DNA from 2 places in the Bacillus capparidis genome. Region 1 is predicted to be linked to the other one. Evidence: a T-box and tRNA genes for the amino acid it is inferred to sense, from the RefSeq annotation. Region 1 holds a T-box; the other holds one or more tRNA genes.
The links. A T-box is a leader RNA that pairs with one kind of tRNA and senses whether it is charged. The one in region 1 lies ahead of JOC74_RS17680 (valine--tRNA ligase), so its partner is inferred to be a tRNA-Val.
Positions count from the first base shown of each region.

Region 1 (10,855 bases):
ATGGAGCAGATCGCGCCAAGCGGTCCAATCTATCAGGCTGGAACCTTATCCGGGAACCCTCTTGCCATGACGGCAGGGCTGGAAACATTAAAGCAGCTGACACCCGAATCGTACAATGGCTTTGCCAGAAAAGCCGACCAATTGGAAGAAGGGATCTCACGAGCGGCAAAAGAAAACGATATTCCTTACACATTCAATCGAGCAGGAAGCATGATCGGCTTCTTCTTCACGAATGAACCTGTGGTGAATTACGAAACCGCAAAATCGTCTGATCTCAAGCTGTTTGCTGAATATTATCGCGGCATGGCAGACGAAGGCATCTTTCTGCCCCCTTCCCAATTTGAAGGATTGTTTCTGTCTACTGCCCATACAGAAGAACACATTGAACTGACGATTCGTGCAGTTGAACGTGTATTTAGAAAAATCAAGAGCTAAGGAAAGCCTCCAAAGCAGTTTGTGCTTTGGAGGTTTTTTTGCGGAAAGAGAAGCCTAGATATTTCTGTGTGCAAAAAAATTGAAATAATAACTGAAACTTAAGAGTGATAGAATCGTAAATAAACTATCACAAAAAGAGGAGGAGTTACTTTCATGATTATATCGACTACATCCCAATTACAAGGAAAAGAAATTGAACGTTATGTGGGTATCGTAAGCGGCGAAGCGATTATGGGTGCAAACGTGGTAAGAGATTTCTTAGCTGGAATCACCGATATTATTGGCGGACGCAGCGGTACATATGAAAGTAAGCTGGCAGAAGGACGTGAAATTGCACTTCGCGAAATGGAAGACAAGGCAAGCAAACTCGGCGCTAATGCTGTCATTGGTGTCGATCTTGATTTTGAAACTGTTCAAAACGGTATGATGATGTGTATTGCTTCTGGAACAGCTGTCGTTTATAAGGATATTTAACCAACATATTTTTAAAAGAGTTTGGTGTAACCCGCCAAACTCTATTTATGTGCGACGATCAAAGACATGAAAGAAAAATTCTTGAATAGCAAAGAAACGCTATGATGAACTGTAAAAAGTTATTCATTGTCTTCTCTCACACTTGCATTACTTTTAACATAAATTCACAATTTCTTTTTGGAATTTTTTTATTGAATGAATTATTATAAATCTAAGAGTAATTTTCACCGCTGTTTCTCATGTTCCTTTTATCCATTCACAACTTTTAAGTGTTATCCTGCAGTTCTTCAGTTACTTTACGGGAAATGACAAAAAACATAGAAAAATACAATTCGTTTTTTCAAGAATTCATGAAAAAATACTTCATAAAAATCTTTCATGCTGAATTGCACAATTCAATAGGTTAATTGAACAGTAACTCAAATAATTGAACAGAACGTCGGAATAATTAAACAGATTGAATCAATAATTGCACAGAATACAGGAATAATTAAACAGATAACATGAATAATTGCACAAAACCCTAAGGCACAGCTAAGATGAAGGCAAGCTGTTAGAAATGACGGGGTTTAATCTTAATAGTTTTCAGAATTATAAGATTTTTGTCTATGCTAGTCTCTAATATTCTAATAATATGATCAAAGGGGAGAGGATTTTGAAAAGGATTGAGGGAGATCAATTGATGTCCAGGAATAGGTTTGAGAGTAGCCATACGACAATTTTGAAAATTATAGGATTTTTGAAAAACAAACAGAATACGGGGTTAGCGGCATGAGGTGGTTACCAATATCGATTCTGGTGCTGCCAATTGTCGTCCTTGCAGCAGGAAATGCGGTCGCTCATCTTCTTTCAGACCATTTTTCGCCTCAAGTTTCTTTCAGTAATTTCATAGGAATACATAAATACAAGTCCGGGCGAATTTTTCTCACCTGTTCCTCATATTCTCATTAGTCCATTCATAAATTTGAAGTGACATCCTAAATTTCGAGTTGGATGAGAGGAGGATATGGTCTTGCCGCAAAATAATCGTTTGCAATTTTCAGTAGAAGAAACCGTGAGCTTTGAAAAAGGACATGAAGTCGGTGAATTGATATCGATTTCTATAGAACCTGACATTCTGGTGCAGGAAGTGAATGATTATGTGTCGTTAAGGGGATATCTTGAGTTAACAGGTGAATATCATCTTAATGAGGAAAAGGAAGAGCATGTGCCGGAAGCAACAGATCGGATGATCCAATCCATAGAAATCCGTGAAGATGGCATTGCTGATCTGGAGCACAAATTTCCTGTTGATATTACGATTCCTGCTTATAGGGTTGGTCATTTAAATGACATTTTTGTCTTTATCGATGCGTTTGATTATCGGTTGGATCATTCAAATGTGCTGACCATTCAAGCAGATTTGGCAATCGAAGGCCTGCTTGATGAGGGAAGCGAAGCTGTTCATGAAGAAATAGAAAGTGAAGAATTTGAAGCTTCAGCCAGGAACGAATTTCATACTCTTGAAGAAACAGCTGAGGAAGAATCTAATGAAACAGAAGCAATCACCAGCGACATTCAGGAAACAAGCGCAGCTGCACCTAATGAATTAGAAAAGGAACAGTCAGATGAAACAGAAGAAGCGGAGGAATTAACATTATCTTACCGTGCTTTCCCGTCTGAATTAGAATCCGGTGAAAAGCCTTATTTTTCCGAGCCGAACCTGCTAAAGGAAGAGGATGAGGAAGAAGATGAAAGCACTTTTGAAATCGAAGTGAAACAGGAGAATGCTGCTCTTGAGGAAGAACGGGAAGAAATAGTAGAACAGACCTATCCTGAATTTACGTTTCAATCGCCGGAATTTGAGAAAGAGAAGCAGCAGCCTGAGCTTGTTCGCGAATATGAACATGAGGATTCTGAACAAGTTCGCGAAAATGACAATTCCTTGTATTTAACAAAGCTTTTCACAAGGCAGGAGGAAGAGGAATTTTCCAAATTGAAAATGTATATTGTCCAACAGGAAGATACCATTGATTTAATTTGCGAAAGATATGAATTGAACGTTCAAAATTTAATAAGGGTAAATTCGTTGTCACCGGAAGATGAAGTAACAGAAGGGCAGATTTTATTCATACCCGATTATAAATCTTCCTTGTCCCATTAATGACAACTAAAACGGTGATGGCATGGATGAAATACGGTCGATATTAAATGAGTACGGACTCCAATTAGAATATGCAGAATCTGTCAGCGATAAAGTGTATAAGGTTTACACCAACCACGGGGCATTCGCGTTAAAACAGCTATCGGCAAACCGAAACAGCAGGTTTACTGACCAAATGATCCAGCTTGAAAAACTCGGCTACCGATCCTTTGTGCCTGTGTACAGAACCCATTCAGGCCAATTTTTAGCAGGGCAGGACAGCTTTTACTACCTGATGCCCTGGCTTCACAATGATAAAAAAGAAGAGCGGGACCAAAAGCACGTGCATTTGTTTAAAGAGACTGCGCTTATGCATAAGCGGACTATGAAAGAAATAAAAATCAACCGCACTGATGTTGAAAAGCATTATGAGGATACGAAAAAAAAGTGGGAAGAACAGAAGCTTGTCTATGAAAAATTTGTTGATCGTGCTGAACGGGAATGGTATTTATCTCCCTTCGAGCTTCAAGCAGTCACTTATTTTTCGGAAACGATTCAGGCTACTGATTTTGCCAGCGAAAGACTGGAACAATGGTATGAGGCGATAAAAGAAAAAGAAACGACAAGGCTTGCTCTTACACACGGACAAATTTCGGTGCATCATTTTTTATATAATGATGTCGGCAACGGCTATTTCACAAATTTTGAGAAGGCGGAATTCGCTCCGCCAATTAATGATCTCCTGCTTTTTTATACGAGAACGTTTAAGACATACCCGAAAACGTGCTCGGAATGTGCAGATTGGTATTATACCTACCATCGAAACAGTCCGCTCTTGGATGAAGAAGTCAATTTGCTTTTAAGCTATATGGCTTATCCGCATTATCTTTTTAAAGTGATTAATCGTTATCAGTCGGAGCAAAATCAAAACGAAAAAATGGAATGCACAGAGCTGATAAAGTCGTATTGGCAGATGAAAAATACAGAACCGTTTGTTACACAAATTCATGAAAATGAAGAAAACAGAAAAAGGCAAGAAGAATCCTCATCCTCGTGATGAGGATTTATTTTTAGGCTTATATCAAATCATACTTAATAGCGCAGACCAAAAGGATCAAAAGCCCTAACAGAAGGACATCGAATATGGTTGGGAAAAGTATGGTGCGTATCCCTTGAAAAATCGTAATTGGCAAAATGAACGGTCCGCATATTGCTCGAAATTGCTTCATCCAGGGAGAAAAAGAATTCTTATAATATTTTTTTCTCATCAGCATGCCCTCCTTTTTCCGTTGGCCTGCCCTATCATATGCAAGACTTAGGAATAGGTGCATGCCCGCTTAGAGAGTATAGTTTTTGCCGAAAAAGGAAAAGATGATTGACGAATTGAAAAAATATTTATAAGATATAAAGAAAGTGTGAGAACGTAGAAACCTATATACATGAGCAACGAACGGGAAGAGTACAAAACAAACGCTAACAGAGAGAGGATCCAGCTGCTGAAAGGATTCTTTAGACCGTTTTTTTGGAAGGTCGCCCGGGAGCAAATTTCTTGAAAACAAGTAGAGAAATTCGGGAAATCCCCGTTATTGGAATAAAGAGCATGAAAGCAAGTTAGCAAGCTTTCATGAATAAAGGTGGTACCGCGGGAGAACTCTCTTCGTCCTTTTAACAAGGATGGAGAGAGTTTTTTCTTTTGTCTCACAAATTTACATGGAGGTCGACAAAGGCAATGGAAAAATTAGAACAATCGTTACCTACGAAATATGATCCTGCATCGGTAGAGAAAGACAGATATGATTACTGGATAAAGGGCAAATTTTTTGAAGCGGAAAATGATAAAAGCAAAGAGCCTTACAGCGTTGTGATCCCGCCGCCAAACGTAACTGGAAAGCTTCATCTCGGACATGCGTGGGATGTAACCTTGCAAGACATTATTACTCGAATTAAACGAATGCAGGGATATGATGTGCTTTGGCTTCCAGGTATGGACCATGCCGGAATTGCAACCCAGGCCAAGGTCGAAGGGAAGCTAAGAGAAGAAGGAAAGAGCCGCTATGATTTAGGACGCGAGAAATTTCTCGAAGTATCATGGGATTGGAAAGAGGAATATGCCGGCTTTATTCGTGAACAATGGGCGAAGATTGGACTAGGGCTTGATTATTCAAGAGAACGTTTTACCTTGGATGATGGCTTAAGCAAGGCTGTTCGTGAAGTGTTTGTCCGCCTTTACAATAAGGGATTAATTTACCGCGGAGAATATATTATTAACTGGGATCCAGCGACGAAAACCGCATTATCAGATATCGAAGTTATTTATAAAGACGTCCAGGGTGCCTTTTATCATATGCGCTATCCTTTGAAGGATGGAGAAGGTGCAATTGAAATTGCGACTACACGTCCGGAAACGATGCTTGGAGATACAGCGGTGGCTGTCCATCCTGAAGACGAGCGCTATAAGCACTTGATCGGCAAAACGGTTGTTCTTCCGGTCACTGGCAGAGAAATACCGATTGTAGCAGACGATTACGTAGACATGGAATTTGGTTCAGGAGCTGTGAAAATCACTCCTGCTCATGATCCGAACGATTTTGAGATCGGAAACCGCCATAACCTGGAGCGGATTCTGGTGATGAATGAAGATGGAACGATGAATGACAATGCATTACAATACAGCGGAATGGACCGTTTTGCTTGCAGAAAAGCGTTGGTAAAGGATCTGCAGGAGGAAGGCATCCTCTTTAAAATCGAAGATCACATCCATTCCGTCGGCCACAGCGAGCGCAGCGGAGCCGTTGTTGAACCATATTTGTCAACTCAATGGTTTGTCAGCATGAAGCCGCTTTCTGATGCATCGGTTGCTTGGCAGAAAAAAAGCGACAAGGTTCAATTTGTTCCTGACCGTTTTGAAAAAACGTACCTTCACTGGATGGAAAATATCCGCGATTGGTGTATTTCTCGCCAGCTTTGGTGGGGACATCGGATTCCGGCTTGGTATCACAAGGAAACGGGCGAAATTTACGTGGATCATGAGGCTCCAAAAGACATTGAAAACTGGACGCAGGATGAGGATGTACTGGATACGTGGTTCAGCTCCGCTCTTTGGCCGTTTTCAACGATGGGATGGCCGGATGAAGATGCTGAAGATTTCAAACGGTTCTATCCGACGAATGTGCTTGTGACAGGCTATGACATTATTTTCTTCTGGGTTTCGCGAATGATTTTCCAAGGGCTTGAATTTACAGGTGAGCGTCCATTTAAAGACGTGTTGATTCACGGGTTAATCCGTGATGAACAAGGCCGTAAAATGAGCAAGTCACTCGGAAATGGCGTAGATCCTATGGAGGTTATTGATAAATACGGAGCGGATTCGCTCAGGTATATGCTTGCTACAGGGGTATCTCCTGGACAGGATCTTCGGTTTAGTTTTGAAAAGGTTGAATCGACATGGAACTTTGCCAATAAAATTTGGAACGCTTCACGATTTGCCTTAATGAATATGGATGGACTTACGTATGAGGATATTGATTTTTCAGGAGAAAAATCTGTCGCCGATCAATGGATTTTAACTAGGTTGAATGAAACGATCGAAAGTGTTACTGAGCTCGTCGAAAAATACGAGTTTGGAGAAGTGGGAAGATACCTTTATAATTTTATTTGGGATGATTTCTGTGATTGGTATATTGAAATGGCGAAAATCCCGCTTTACGGCGATGATGAGCAAGCGAAAAAGACGACAAGATCAATCCTCGCCTATGTTCTCGATCAAACGATGCGTCTCTTGCATCCGTTTATGCCGTTTCTCACCGAAGAAATTTGGCAGCACCTGCCTCACAGCGGTGAGTCAATTACTGTAGCAGCGTGGCCAAAAGCAAAGGCAGATCATCAATTTGACGATGCGGCAGCTGATATGAAGCTTCTCGTGGAATTAATCCGCTCTGTTCGAAACATTCGCAGTGAGGTTAATACACCAATGAGCAAACAGGTTGAATTGTATATTAAGACTGGATCAAATGAGATTGCCGGGCGCCTGGATAAAAATCGCCACTATATCGAACGCTTCACCAACCCTAATGTTCTTGAGATCGGTACTGAGGTGAAATCAATAAATAAAGCATTGACCGCTGTAATCAGTGGAGCTGAGCTGATTCTCCCGCTTGAAGGGCTGATTAATATTGATGAAGAAATCGCCCGACTGGAGAAAGAGCTTGCCAAGCTTGATAAAGAAGTAGAACGTGTGCAGAAAAAGCTCTCGAACGAAGGATTTATAAAAAAAGCACCTGAGCAAGTCATAAATGAAGAACGGGCAAAGGAACAGGATTACGTGTCCAAACGTGAGGCTGTCCAAAACCGGATTGAAGAATTAAGAGGATAATATGAAGGAGGTGAAAGCTTTCACCTCCGTTTTGTAAAGAGGGGAACACAATTGTTTACTGGATTTGAAGAAGCACTCGGCTGGATACATGGCCGCTTGAAGTTTGGCGTCAAGCCGGGAATAGAACGTATGAAATGGTTTATGGAAAAATTGGACCATCCGGAAAAGAAAATAAAAGCGATTCATATCGCCGGAACTAATGGTAAAGGATCAACCGTCGCTTTTATCCGGTCGATCTTAAATGAATCGGGATATCGCGTTGGGACGTTCACCTCTCCTTATATCGTTACTTTTAATGAACGGATCAGCATTAACGGGCAGCCGATATCAGACGACGAGTGGCTTTTCCTTGTGAATCAAATTAAGCCGCTGACGGAAGAGCTGGAAAAAACGGAACTTGGCGCGCCAACAGAGTTTGAAATCATTACTGCTTGCGCTTTCCTCTATTTCAGCACTTGTAAAAACCTTGATTTTGTCATTTTTGAAACAGGTCTTGGCGGCAGGCTTGACAGCACAAATGTTGTCGAGCCTGTACTAACTCTGATAACGACGATCGGACATGATCACATGGCGGTTTTAGGCAGCACGCTGGAAGAAATTGCAGCTGAAAAGGCAGGAATTATTAAGAAAAATGTTCCCGTCATTACAGCAGTCCACCAAAAAAACGCCAATGAAGTCATTCGAATAAAGGCAGGGGAAATGAACGCTGAAAACATCTCCTTGCATGATGCGTGTGCGATTTTTAATGAAAAGGCACTGTCGGCGGGAGAAGAGTTTTCACTGGAAACGCAAGCTAAGCTTTATGAAAATCTTCAAACCTCGCTGATCGGCTCTCACCAACGACAAAATGCCTCACTTGCAGTGCTTGCAGCGGAAAAATTAAATCAGAGTGGACTAGCCGTTATTAATGAGTGCCAAATACGAGACGGCTTGAGAAAGGCAGTTTGGCCGGGAAGGTTTGAGAAAATATCTGATGATCCACCTGTCTATATTGATGGAGCACATAATATGGAAGGTGTCGAACGTCTTGTTGACACGGTAATGGATCATTTCTCAGGCAAACACTTGTACATTTGTTTTAGTGCGTTAAAAGATAAACCTTATGAAAAAATGATTGATAAATTGGACAAAATGGCATATGGCATCCATTTTACGAGCTTTGAATTTCCTCGTGCTGAACACGCAAAAGAACTTTACCAAACCAGCTCGAGTACAAATAAGTCTTGGGGGTCACAATTAAGCTCCATTAATGAGTTTATTGAAACGTGCAAAAAGGATAAAGACAGCGTGGTGATTTTAACAGGATCTCTTTATTTTATTTCACAAGCACGTACCATGCTGAATAAATAATGATCGGAAAAAGGGTGCGCATTTTCATGCGTACTCTTTTTTTAAAATCTAACAGCATTGTCAAAATGCTAATTTTGCAAATCAAATTCAATAATTTGACAAATTAGTAAATTGGACCTGGTTACATGGTATTATTGAACCGCAAAACTAATTAATAGAAAAGGTAGGGAGTTATAGTATGCTAGCAATGCTTCTCTTTTTTTACGGCCTTTTGTTTGGTTCTTTTTTTAATGTGGCAGGTTACCGCATCCCGAAGCAAATCTCCATCATAAAGCCTAGATCCTCTTGTTCAAACTGCAAACAGACGTTATCCGCAAGCGAATTAATCCCTATATTCTCTTACTTGATTCAAGGCCGAAAATGTAAAAGGTGCGGAAGTGCCATTCCAGCTTTTTATACATGGATCGAGCTTTTAACTGCTTGTCTATTTGCATTAGCTGGTTTATTGATGGGATGGTCCTTTGAGCTTTTAGTAGCACTTCTGCTTATATCACTATTGATGATCATTATTGTGTCTGATGGTTTGCATATGATAATCCCGAATCGGGTTCTGCTTTTTTTCCTTCCTCTTCTAATTGTTGTAAGAATCCTATCTCCGCTTGAGCCGTGGTATGGGAGTATAACAGGAGGATTTATTGGCTTTTTTCTTCTTCTTTTTATTTCTGTGATAAGCCGTGGCGGAATGGGGGGAGGGGATGTGAAGCTTTTTGGACTGCTAGGTGTAGTCTTAGGTTTGAAGTTAGTTTTACTTGCGTTTTTTCTTTCCTGCCTATTTGGGGTGATCGCCGGATATGTTGGTATGGCCAAAGGAAAAATAAAAAAGAATCAACCCATTCCGTTTGGACCGTCGATTGTTGCAGGCTCGCTAACAAGTTATTTTTTGGGGGAATCAATCATTGAATGGTATTTTCAATCAATTGGGATGGGGTAAAGAAAGAGTGTTCATTTTTTGTTAATTAGTAAGTCTTGCTTTTGCTTAGGTCTAGTTTTTTATCTAGGAAATATATAAGAATTCGACTTTGCCAGCAAAAAAAGACAACCCTTTTGAACCTTAAAATAATTTGACGAAACCTTTTTGAACGAGGCGACAAAAGTCTTGTTCTTTTTTTTTTTCGTTGTGATAAAGTGTGGACAACTAGCTGGACAGGCATGGAACTGTTGTTGTACATAGGGGAGCAGCATCGGGATACGAAATTATTTTTCGAAAAAAAGCGAGGGGAACGACAAATGAGGAAAAGAAATAAGAAAAAAGGGCTGAAGGTGACAATTAACGGGCAAGAGGAAACGGTTTATGGCGAAGAAAGCAAAGAAAAAGCAGAAGCAGAAGCAAACGATCAAGTAACGTTTTCGAATTGGGAAGAGAAAAGGAAAGCAGAGATGGAAACTTCCGCTGCGAAGGATGAAAAAAAAGAAGACGAATTTGAATGGGTTTTGCCTGAAGAAGAAGAGGCAAATGATGATCCGAAGGTCGTATCTCCTTATCAAAAGAAGAAAGCATCCGGGAAAAGTCCTCATAATAAGAAGAACAAGCTATTTAACTCTTCAATCAAAAGAGTGACAACAACGGTTATTTTTGCTGTTTTAATCGGAAGCGGACTGGGGATATTTGCTTTAAGCCTCTCTACAGACGGTGGATCTCCATCAACATCTGCATCTACAGAACCTTCTAACAATGATTCGAAAGGCGATGAAACGACAGAAACGGATAAAGCCGGAAGCGCTGCTGAAAGTTCAGGAGACGGAAATCTGTCCACATTTGCCGTCCAAGCAGGTCTCTATTCTTCGGAAGAAGGCGCGAATTCGGTTGTTGACAAGTTAATTTCGGAAGGCTATGCAGCAGCTACTCTTGCCAAGGATGAAGGGTATTTTGTGATTGCCGGAATCGCTGAGGACAAAGAATTAACAGCTGCTCTCAGCCAAACGTTAGTTGACAACGGAACGGAAGCTTGGGGAGGAAAAGAGCTGTCGTTTTCGATAGATGCTGCGATTAGTGATTCCTTTAAGAAAGCTTGCGAGCTATCAGCGACAGCAATTACGGGAGCGCAGGTACCTGAAAATGAAATAAGTGCTCTGGAGGAAGCAGTTACTAGCATCAGCGGGGA
Region 1 is NZ_JAFDST010000005.1:18,497-29,351, reverse strand. Features, by position in the region: gene hemL (glutamate-1-semialdehyde 2,1-aminomutase) at 1-435, shown strand, start outside; gene JOC74_RS17700 (YbjQ family protein) at 589-909, shown strand; gene spoVID (stage VI sporulation protein D) at 1,922-3,052, shown strand; gene ysxE (spore coat protein YsxE) at 3,075-4,088, shown strand; gene JOC74_RS17685 (YszA family small membrane protein) at 4,108-4,299, opposite strand; T-box leader at 4,469-4,699, shown strand; gene JOC74_RS17680 (valine--tRNA ligase) at 4,761-7,403, shown strand; gene JOC74_RS17675 (bifunctional folylpolyglutamate synthase/dihydrofolate synthase) at 7,455-8,753, shown strand; gene JOC74_RS17670 (prepilin peptidase) at 8,932-9,684, shown strand; gene JOC74_RS17665 (SPOR domain-containing protein) at 9,981-10,855, shown strand, end outside.

Region 2 (10,855 bases), on a different contig from region 1:
AATGGATTCCGATCAAATCTATCGTTGTGGAATCAGCCGACTTTCCAAAATTGATTTCTCCAACTTGATGGCTATGATCTATATGCTGCCAAGGTCCAATGACTAATTTACTCTGGCGGGCTTCCGGACTGCCTCCGTTGTTACGCATTTGTACAAAATTATCAATCGTTCCCTGCAGGAAGATGTCATACCATCCAGCGATTTGGAGTGTAGGAACCGTAACGTGTTCATGTTTCCCCTTTAATAATAATGAATCAACATACTCTGGATCCACGTTTCTTTTAATGTGTTCAAGAATTGAAGGTGCCACTTTGTTTCTGGTAAAAGGAGCAAAATTTTTCAAAGGAAGTGATTTGATTTCTGTTTGTAGTTTTTCAATTTCTGATTGTAATTGATTTTCCGCGAGAGCTAATTCTTGCTGATCTGGATAAAGTCTTGGAAGCGTGTCTTCAAACATCCCTAATTGCCAATACGATAAAAAACCCAGCTCGAAAGCGCCCCCTCGGTACATATATCCGTCAAAAGGGTCACTCCAAGATAATGCAGGAGAAGCCGCCATTAAAGGATCCGGTTGTTGAAGCATCCCAGCCCATTGCGTAAAAGAGTAATACGATAGACCAAACATCCCTACTTTACCATTGCTATAAGGAAGGTTCGCAGCCCAATGGATGGTTTCATAACTATCGGAGGCTTCGTGGTTTGCAGTAAGAATAGGATCCCAATCTCCCTCTGAAGCAAAACGCCCTCTTGTATCTTGGATGATAACCACATACCCTTGCTGAACTGCACGTGGAATATCATTAAATATATAAAGTTCGTTGTCCTTTCCATAAGGCAAGCGAGTCAAAAGAACTGGCCAAGGACCTTTACTATTAGGACGGTATATATCAGCTCGCAACACCGTTCCATTTTTCATCTCAACTGGTATATTTACTTCTGTGATGATTTGATTTTCTAAATTAGTCATTTGATAAGCTCTCCTTTTACCAAAGTCTTCTTTTATCACAAAACATGCTGATTAATTTCAGCGTTCAGTTGTTCCAATTCCAAAGGATGCAAGAGCTAATACCTTTAGCGCAATTGGCCTAGACTGATTTTTTCTCAATCTCAACGTACATTTGATGGCACTTTCTCAATAGGAATTTGAACCTCCGCAATGTAAAAATCATGTTCTGGATGTAAAAACACTTCTCGACGAGGTTCATTTTCTTTGATTTGATATCCATTTTGCTCAATCCAAATCCCTAATTCAGCGCTGGCTGTGCAAGGGCTTGCAGGATGACAACGATGCAGCAGGGTTGCCGCCATCGGAGCCTCAGGCAGCTGCTGAACTTGAACTTCTGATTTCATTGATATTTGTTGCAGGGGATAGCAGACTTCTAAATCAACTTCCCCTTCACATTCTTCACAGCAATGCCAGAGGACAGTCTGAGGATATGAGGAAGAAAAGTTTTTCCCAAGATCACGATCCAGCTGTGCAAAAAGCTGAGGGATTTCTTGAATCGCTGCAGGTTTACGTAAAGAGGCGAAGTGTTGTGCTTCCAGCTTTTTTATAACAACCTCATGCTCCGCCTCAATACTCCCTTCTTTTTCAATTTGATACAGCCGCTCCTCAATCCGTTTTAAACGACCTAGTTCGTTTTCTAACAGAGTATGAATTTCGGCCTGTTTCAAACGGAACATCCCGCGAATTTGTTCGACTGGAATTTCTTCTTCTAATAACAGCCTGATTTGGTTTAGTGTAAACCCTAACTCTTTAAAAGCGAGAATACGATTTAATAGAAAAAGCTGATCAGCTGTATAGTATCGGTAGCCTGTATCAGAATCAATATAAGCCGGTTTTAACAGCTCAAGCTTGTCGTAATAACGAAGAGTTTTCACAGAAACCTGGCCAAGCTTGGAAAACTCACTGATTTTAAACATCGTTTCATCACCTTTCTTTGCAGCAGTCATTGCTTCTTATTTGGAATATACACCTTCCCGTACAGGGGAGAGTCAAGATGAATATAAACACATTTTAAATCGTAGAACGTGGAATTGTCTGTTTATAGATTCACGGATTAGCTTTCAGATAAAAAATGAACCGATTCTAGATGAAATGGCTCATTTTTTATCTGAAACTCGGAAGAATTTATAAACCACCTAATTCTGGGGCTTTTTTCTCTTAGCTTAAAATGGAGTCGGTTTCATTATAATAAGTACTTTTTCGCTTCTGTCGTCAGCTTGTTCAGTCACCCCTGGTACGGCTAATCTATATCGACAGTCTAAACCGCTAGAGGTTGATATGATCTTGCCCGAAAGCTTTTCTCTGAATCAAAAACAGGTGATTAAGGTCAATCTGACACAAGGCGGGGAAAAAGTAGATGCCGCTGATATTCAGTTTGAAATCTGGAAAAAGGATAGCAAGGATAATCCAGATGTAATAAATGCACGGAATGACGAGGAAGGACGTTTGCAGAAATAACATTTACCGAAGATGGCTTGTGAAAGCGGAGGTCCGCGCTCGGGATTCACATGTAATGCATACTAAACAAGTGATTGCCGGAAAGCTTTCCGAAGAGGAAATAAAATCACTGCAGCCAAAATCCGAACAACATCATGGCGAGCATAGCCATCATTAATTCTATCTTTAAATTCAACCATAGTTCATTGATTAATCTAAATAACCTAAATTTGAGAGAGCTATTAAATAATCATGAAACTTTTTCGAAAAATCGACTTATTGGAGAGCCCCAAAAAGACGCAAGTGAGTCTTAAAAATGTCCTTCATTTCTGTTCTGAAGGACAAAAGGTGCAAGTGAACCCAAGAAATGGCCTTCATCTGCGTTGTGAAGAACAAAATGACGCAAGAAAGCCAAAGATATGTCCTTAATCCGGGTGCTGAAGGACAAGAAAGACGCAAATGAGCCTTAAAAATGTCCTTCATCTCTGTTCTGAAGGACAAAATGGCGCAATAAGTCCATAGAAAATCAATTTTCACACCCATAATGTATATCACTCCGTAACTCTTCGTTAAACTTCATTTTCTATTAGAAAATCCGCGTGCCTACTTTCACCTTCACAATGGAAATCGTGATCTTAATTTCTCCGACAATCTCTCTTTAACTCGAAACATTCCTTTCCCCATTTTTATAAATAAATAGTAATGATAGAGCCCCTTTCACTCAAACGGTGGACAAACATCCTTACAAATTTAGACATGTCTTCATAATCTATCAGGTAACCTTTTAAAAGGAGGATAATTTATGTTTGGCTACTCTATGGTTCAAATGGTGCGAGCAAATGCCACTAAGCTGGATCGGCCCTTGCGGGAAAACGTATTGCAGCTTTACAGGCCACTTAAATGGACTCCTTGTTTCATGCATCGCCAATTTGAATATAGACTTTTACAATCGAAAAAAATTTCAGTCCTCATTGAATTTGAAAAAGACTGCCATAAAAACGGCTATCATACTATTAGTACAATTGTCGGCAGTCAAAAAGGCAATATGTTAAGACATAATTTTACACGCACCGGCTTCTGCAGTGCGGATTTGACTCCTCTAACTTTACAAAAGCTTCTTACAAACTGTCACGATATTCGAAAAATCTATTTAAATCGAAAAGTCAACACATTACTGGATGTAGGTGTTCAATCAAGCCATGCGAAGAAAGTCGTTCGAAATAATCAAACGTTAACAGGAAAAGGCGTAACGATCGCCGTTATCGATACCGGCATTCATCCGCATGCCGATTTAAAAGGAAGAATCAGGGGTTTTGTTGATTTTATCAGTCATAAAAAAGAGCCGTACGACGATAACGGGCATGGGACACATTGTGCCGGTGATGTTGCAGGAAACGGCGAGTCATCCTCAGGACAATATAAAGGACCTGCTCCTGAAGCGGATCTAATAGGCGTTAAAGTATTAAATAAAATGGGTTCCGGTTCACTGGAGACAATTATTCAAGGAATAGAATGGTGTATGGAATTTAATGAACAATACCCTGACGATCCAATTGATATTATTAGTATGTCTTTAGGTTCAGAAGCCCTCAACTATGAAAATGAACAAGAGGATCCAATGGTTAAAGCCGTTGAAGAAGCTTGGAATTCGGGAATCACCGTTTGTGTAGCGGCGGGAAACTCCGGTCCCGAACCAAAAACGATCAGCAGCCCGGGAATCAGCGGAAAAGTAATCACGGTCGGAGCCTTTGATGACAGGGACACTGAGGGGGCAGGCGATGATGGCGTTGCATCGTTTTCAAGCCGCGGCCCAACGATTTATGGAAAAAACAAACCCGATATTTTAGCTCCCGGCGTCAACATCATCTCGCTTCGCTCCCCTAATTCCTATTTAGATAAATTGCAAAAATCAGCCCGTGTTGGGACAGCCTATATGACGATGTCTGGAACATCCATGGCTACCCCGATTTGCGCAGGAATCGCAGCGCTCATTCTTCAACAAAAGCCGGATGCTGGTCCGAATGAAGTGAAAAGGCTTCTTATCGAAGGCGCAGCTCTCCCAGAGGGAATAGCAGATCCAAATGTATTTGGTGCAGGGTTTACTCATGCAGAGAACTCAATTCCTGCTGATTGATAGCAATATTATGGTAGAAAAAAACTCTGGCAGGAATAATTCCTGCCAGAGTTTTTTATTACATATACTGGGCTAGCTGGATTCGAACCAACGAATGACGGAGTCAAAGTCCGTTGCCTTACCGCTTGGCTATAGCCCAATGATGGTGGAGGGGGACGGATTCGAACCGCCGAACCCTGAGGGAGCGGATTTACAGTCCGCCGCGTTTAGCCACTTCGCTACCCCTCCATATTAAGGTCTTTAGCTATGCCGGCAAGAAAAATAATAGATCTTGCTGTAGTATTCAACTTGGGCTCGCCGTCCCAAATTTGGTACTTACAAATCAAACACAGCTTTTATAAGATAACACAAAACCTAAAGATTATTCAACTAAGATGGTGGAGGATGACGGGCTCGAACCGCCGACCCTCTGCTTGTAAGGCAGATGCTCTCCCAGCTGAGCTAATCCTCCAAAGAAATTCTTAGCGTTCCACAGTATGGTGACCCGTACGGGATTCGAACCCGTGTTACCGCCGTGAAAGGGCGGTGTCTTAACCGCTTGACCAACGGGCCATCGTTCGTGTTCTGTCGAATCTGACAAAAACCATTATAAACAGGTTTCTACTAGTTTGTAAAGAGAAAATTTATCATTTTATGATAAAAAAACAAAAAAACTTTCCCCATCATTGTAAAATGATAAAAACCCTGTTTCTATGCTGAACATAGCGATAATAGAACTCAAATTGAAATAAAATTTCAGAAAATACAAATAATTATTGAAATTTCATTTGAGTCTTCATATACTGAAAATACGAACAACTTAATCTGGTTGCAATTTGGGAGGATCCATATTAATGAAGGAAAACGATTTGCATTCTTTAACGACCGAATTACGTAATGATCGTTCAAGAAACATGAATCACTCCGATACGATGGAGATTTTGACAGTAATCAACAACGAAGACATGAAGGTCGCGGCAGCCGTTCAGAAGGTTCTTCCTGATGTAAAAAAAGCGGTTGATTTTGCAGTCGCATCACTTAAAAACGGCGGAAGGTTACTCTATATCGGTGCTGGTACGAGCGGACGTCTCGGTGTGTTAGACGCAGTAGAATGCCCTCCTACATTCAGCACCTCTTTTGAATCGGTTGTTGGAATTATCGCAGGAGGAGAAAAAGCATTTGTAAAAGCAGTGGAAGGTGCAGAGGACAAAGAAGAATTTGGTCAAGAAGACCTTATCAATATCAAGTTAAATAAAAAGGATACTGTCATCGGAATTGCAGCAAGCGGCCGAACCCCTTATGTTATCGGCGCGTTAAAATACGCCCGAAAAATCGGCGCCAAAACTGTCGCTCTTGCGAATAATAGCAACTCTTTAATTGGAAATGAGGCAGATCACCGCATTGAAGCAATCGTTGGTCCTGAAGTATTGACAGGATCAACAAGAATGAAGGCAGCAACCGCACAAAAAATGATTTTAAATATGATTTCCACCACAACAATGATCTGCTTGGGAAAGGTTTATGAAAATTTAATGGTCGATGTAAAAGTGAGCAATTACAAATTAAAGGAACGGGCAATTGGAATCATCAGTACCGTTACAGGCGCCAGTTACGAAACAGCAAAGGTAACCTTGGAAAAAGCAGATCTTCAAGTAAAACCCGCAATTGTAATGCTAAAAACCAACACGTCCTATGATGTCGCTAAAGAACTTCTCGCTATAACCGATGGATTTATTGAAAAAGCAATCACTTTACATGAACGAGGAGAATAACCAATGACAACCGGCGGACTAAAAATGATTCAACAGATGATGAGCAAGCTTCCTCAATCTGAAAGGAAGCTTGCCGCCTATATTTTAAAAAACCCGAGGGAGGTGATCAACAGCACTGTTCAGGAGGTCAGCTCCTCTGCTGAGACAAGCGGCGCCGCAGTGATTCGTCTCTGTAAATCTCTTGGACTGAATGGCTTTCAGGATTTGAAAATCAGAATTGCCGGCGACTTAAATAAACCTGCAGAACAGGGCTACAGAGATATTGAACCATCTGAATCACTCTATTCAATTGTAGAAAAAACGACGAGCAACAGTATCCAAGCGATTCGCGACACGGCAGAAATCGTTAACCACATCGAGATAAAACGAGCCATCGATCTTATTATCAATGCCAGCTATATTCATTTCTGCGGCATCGGCGCGTCCCACATTGTCGCGACAGATGCCCAACAAAAATTGTTGCGCATCAATAAACATGCAACTGCATTTACCGACATGCACCTTGCCGCAACACTCATTGCCAATGGCAATCCTAATGATGTAGTTTTCGGAATTTCTTTTTCCGGGGAAACACGGGAAACGATAGATATTCTAAGGCTGGCCAGAGAAAAGGGAGTAAACACAATCGGTTTGACATCTTTTGGACAAAATACTGTTTCTTCTCTATGCGACGTTTCACTTTATACCTCTCATTCTAATGAGGCACTGTTTCGAAGTGCCGCAACCTCTTCCCGTCTGGCACAGCTTTATATAATTGATATTTTATTTCTGGGAATTGCCGCAAAGCAGTATGACAAAACCATTCAGTATATTGACCGAACGAGAGACGCGATCAAATTTTTAGAGAAAAAGTGAATAAAGGGGGCTTTATCATGGATGAAGGAAGCAAATACAAAGTTTTGGCAGGTCAAATCCTTGAGAATATCGGCGGAAAACAAAACGTCGAGTCGTTTACTTACTGTATGACCCGCCTCCGGGTGACGCCAAAGGACGATCAGCTCGTTAACTCAGAAGCGATCAAACAGATCGATGGAGTTATCGGCGTTGTGAAAGCCGAAACCTTGCAGATCATTCTCGGAACAGGAATCGTAAACCGAGTCGCAGATGAGTTTGGAAAGCTCATCGGTTCCGCTGGTGATTTTGATTTAAAAGAAGCAGCCTCAAAAACGAAATCTGACATTAAAAAGAAAAACGCGACACCGTTTAAGCTCTTCCTTAGAAAAATCGCAAGCATCTTTATTCCTCTCATTCCGGCATTGGTCGCTTCCGGATTAATCAACGGGATTACTCAAGCCATTGTGCAGGCAGGTTGGCTATCAAAGGAATCCCAGCTCGCAATTATACTTTCAGTTATTGGAAAAGGGCTTTTTATGTATCTCGGCGTTTTAGTCGGAACGAACGCAGCCAAGGAATTCGGCGGCACCCCAGCTATGGGGGCATTGGCAGGTATATTGATTATTAATCCCGAGGTCGCCAACATCGTCCTTTTTGGCGAAAACCTGCTTCCCGGGCGAGGCGGACTGATCGGCGTGCTGCTTGCCGCGATCTTTATGGCTATTGTTGAAAAACAAGTGCGGCGCTTTATTCCTGAGTCCCTTGATATTATCGTCACGCCAACGATTGCCCTTCTGGTGACGGGGATTGTCACTTATGTCGTATTTATGCCAGTCGGCGGCTTTATTTCTGATGCGATAACATCAGGACTTCTCGCCGTATTGGATATTGGCGGTGTTGTTGCAGGTTTCATTCTGGGAGCAACCTTCCTTCCTCTTGTGGTCACCGGCCTGCACCAGGGTTTGACTCCCGTTCATTTGGAATTAATCAATGCCATTGGCGACGATCCTCTCCTCCCCATCCTGGCAATGGGTGGCGCCGGACAGGTTGGCGCGGCATTTGCCATCTATATGAAAACAAAGAAATCCCGCCTCAAAAAAGCCATTGGCGGCGGACTCCCTTCAGGATTACTTGGTATTGGCGAGCCACTCATATTCGGCGTTACCTTGCCGCTCGGCCGGCCTTTCTTAACCGCTTGCCTCGGGGCGGGTGTCGGCGGGGCTTTTCAAGCAGCTTTTCATGTCGCGACACATTCCGTCGGGGTGTCAGGGCTCCCTCTTATATTTCTCGTCAATCCGAATGAAGTAATTCTTTACGTGGTTGGCCTCCTCATTTCCTACGCCTTCGGATATCTTTTTACGTACTTGTTTGGATTTAAAGACGAAATGGCAGCAGAATTCGATTAATACCTAATAAGGAAATGAACAGGTCATACTAAAGACCTGTTCATTTTTGTCACATATGACTTCCTTACTGAATTCTATTTATTAAAGGATTTATCCTCCCTTCTGTTGAACACATTCATATTAGTAAAAAATTACTTCTCTATTCATTTCCTTGGCAACCATGTTCCCCGACACAACGTCTTTTTACAAATCATAATTGTTACTGACAAGGAGTGATACGAATGAAACGTTTCACTACAGGGAGCGTGTGCTTTCTGTTGATAATCTCGATCACTATGCCGGCATTCGCATCCAGATATAGCTTGACCAGCCTCAATCTGGATCTGACGCAGGAGGGGAATTCACCCATTTTGAAAAAATCAAAGCGGCCGGAAGAAACAGGATTTTCATCAGAAAAATTAAAAAAAGTCGATCAGCTGATTAAAAATGACATCAAAGATGGGTTCCCGGGTGCTACCATAGTCATCATCAAGGACGGGAAAATTGTCAAAAGCGACCAGTATGGTTATAAAAAGAAATACGAAGGTACCGAACTTTTAAAGCATCCTGCAAAAATGAAAAAGGATACTCTCTTTGATTTGGCCTCCAACACAAAGATGTATGCAACAAACTTTGCTCTCCAACGCTTGGTCAGTGAAGGGAAGCTTGATTTATATGAAAAGATTCAGCATTATCTTCCCGAATTTAAAGATAACGAAGATGATTCGATCAAAGGAAAAAATGACCTGAAAATTATTGACATTCTTCACCATTCTGCAGGATTCCCTGCAAGTATCCATTTTCACAACCCCGAAAGTGCAGGGGAGTTTTACTCACAGGATCGCGAGAAAACCCTCAGCCTTTTGCCAAAGATACCACTTATTTACGAGCCGGGTACAGAGCACATTTACAGCGACATCGACTATATGCTTCTTGGGCTCATTGTAGAAACAATTACCGGGAAACCAATGGATGAGTATTTGGAAAATGAATTTTATCAACCGCTCGGGCTAAAAAACACAATGTTTAATCCTTTACAAAAAGGCTATGAGGCAAAGGATTTTGCAGCTACTGAATTAATCGGAAACACGCGGGAAGGCATGTTTTATTTTCCTAACGTAAGAGCATATACACTGCAAGGCGAAGTACACGATGAAAAAGCTTTTTATTCCATGGACGGCATCTCAGGGCACGCAGGGCTTTTTTCTACGACTGAGGATCTGGCAGTCTTGCTGCAAACGATGCTGAATGGAGGCCGATATGGTAAGACCAAGCTCTTTGATCAGGAAACGATTGACCAATTCGTCCAACCTTCCGAAACAGATCCGACCTATGGGCTTGGCTGGAGACGAAACGGGTCCTCATCGATGGAATGGATGTTTGGCCCATATGCGAGTGAACATGCATACGGTCATACAGGCTGGACAGGAACAGTGACAATTATAGATCCTGAGTTCGATTTAGGAATTGTTCTACTAACCAATAAGAAACATTCACGCATCATTAATCCATTGGAAAACCCCAATCTTTTTGAGGGGGATGAGTTTGCAACCGGACAATACGGAGAAGTGGTTTCAGCGGTCTATGAAGCTTTAGAAAGACGGTAATTCCGTCTTTTCGCCTATTATTGTATAGACCACTATACCTATAAATAAGTTATTGCCAATAAACAAACAATAGCAGGAGAAATGGAGGAAAGAGCATGAAAGCAATAATGTGCGGCGTGTTGATTCTTTCGCTTGTATTTTTCGGCCAAGCCGGGACAGGAGCTGCAAGTGAACAGCTCCAAAATGCAAAAGACATTGTAAGCAGCATGACTCTCGAAGAAAAAATCGGGCAAATGTTAATGCCTGATTTTCGAAGCTGGAAAAAAGCAGGGGAAACATCGGCTTCAGGCTTAACGGAAATGAATGGCGAGGTTGCTGGGATTGTTGAAAAATATCATCTCGGAGGAGTCATCTTATTCGCTGAAAATGTCGTGGATACGGAGCAAACCGTCCGATTAACACACGGTTTTCAGCAGGCAAGCCCGGAAATTCCGTTACTCATGTCAATTGATCAAGAAGGCGGAATCGTAACAAGGCTGCAATCAGGTACGAACCTCCCTGGCAATATGGCGCTTGGGGCAACAAGAAATGAAAAACATGCCTATACGTCGGGGAAAATTATAGGCAAAGAGCTGCACTCATTAGGCCTGAATGTTAATTTCAGCCCGGTGCTTGATGTAAATAATAACCCCGGAAATCCAGTGATCGGCGTAAGATCCTACAGCTCTGAGCCCGGCCTTGTCGCAGGCCTTGGAATCGCG
Region 2 is NZ_JAFDST010000003.1:18,269-29,123, reverse strand. Features, by position in the region: gene JOC74_RS13705 (CocE/NonD family hydrolase) at 1-967, opposite strand, end outside; gene JOC74_RS13700 (MerR family transcriptional regulator) at 1,108-1,923, opposite strand; gene JOC74_RS13695 (FixH family protein) at 2,189-2,464, shown strand; gene JOC74_RS13690 (S8 family peptidase) at 3,246-4,577, shown strand; tRNA gene JOC74_RS13685 (tRNA-Gln) at 4,645-4,716, opposite strand; tRNA gene JOC74_RS13680 (tRNA-Tyr) at 4,721-4,805, opposite strand; tRNA gene JOC74_RS13675 (tRNA-Val) at 4,953-5,028, opposite strand; tRNA gene JOC74_RS13670 (tRNA-Glu) at 5,055-5,129, opposite strand; gene murQ (N-acetylmuramic acid 6-phosphate etherase) at 5,411-6,328, shown strand; gene JOC74_RS13660 (MurR/RpiR family transcriptional regulator) at 6,332-7,183, shown strand; gene JOC74_RS13655 (PTS transporter subunit EIIC) at 7,201-8,568, shown strand; gene pbp4b (penicillin binding protein PBP4B) at 8,790-10,154, shown strand; gene JOC74_RS13645 (glycoside hydrolase family 3 protein) at 10,250-10,855, shown strand, end outside.
Region 2: it encodes a tRNA-Val, which carries the amino acid that the T-box ahead of JOC74_RS17680 (valine--tRNA ligase) is inferred to sense. The anticodon was not compared.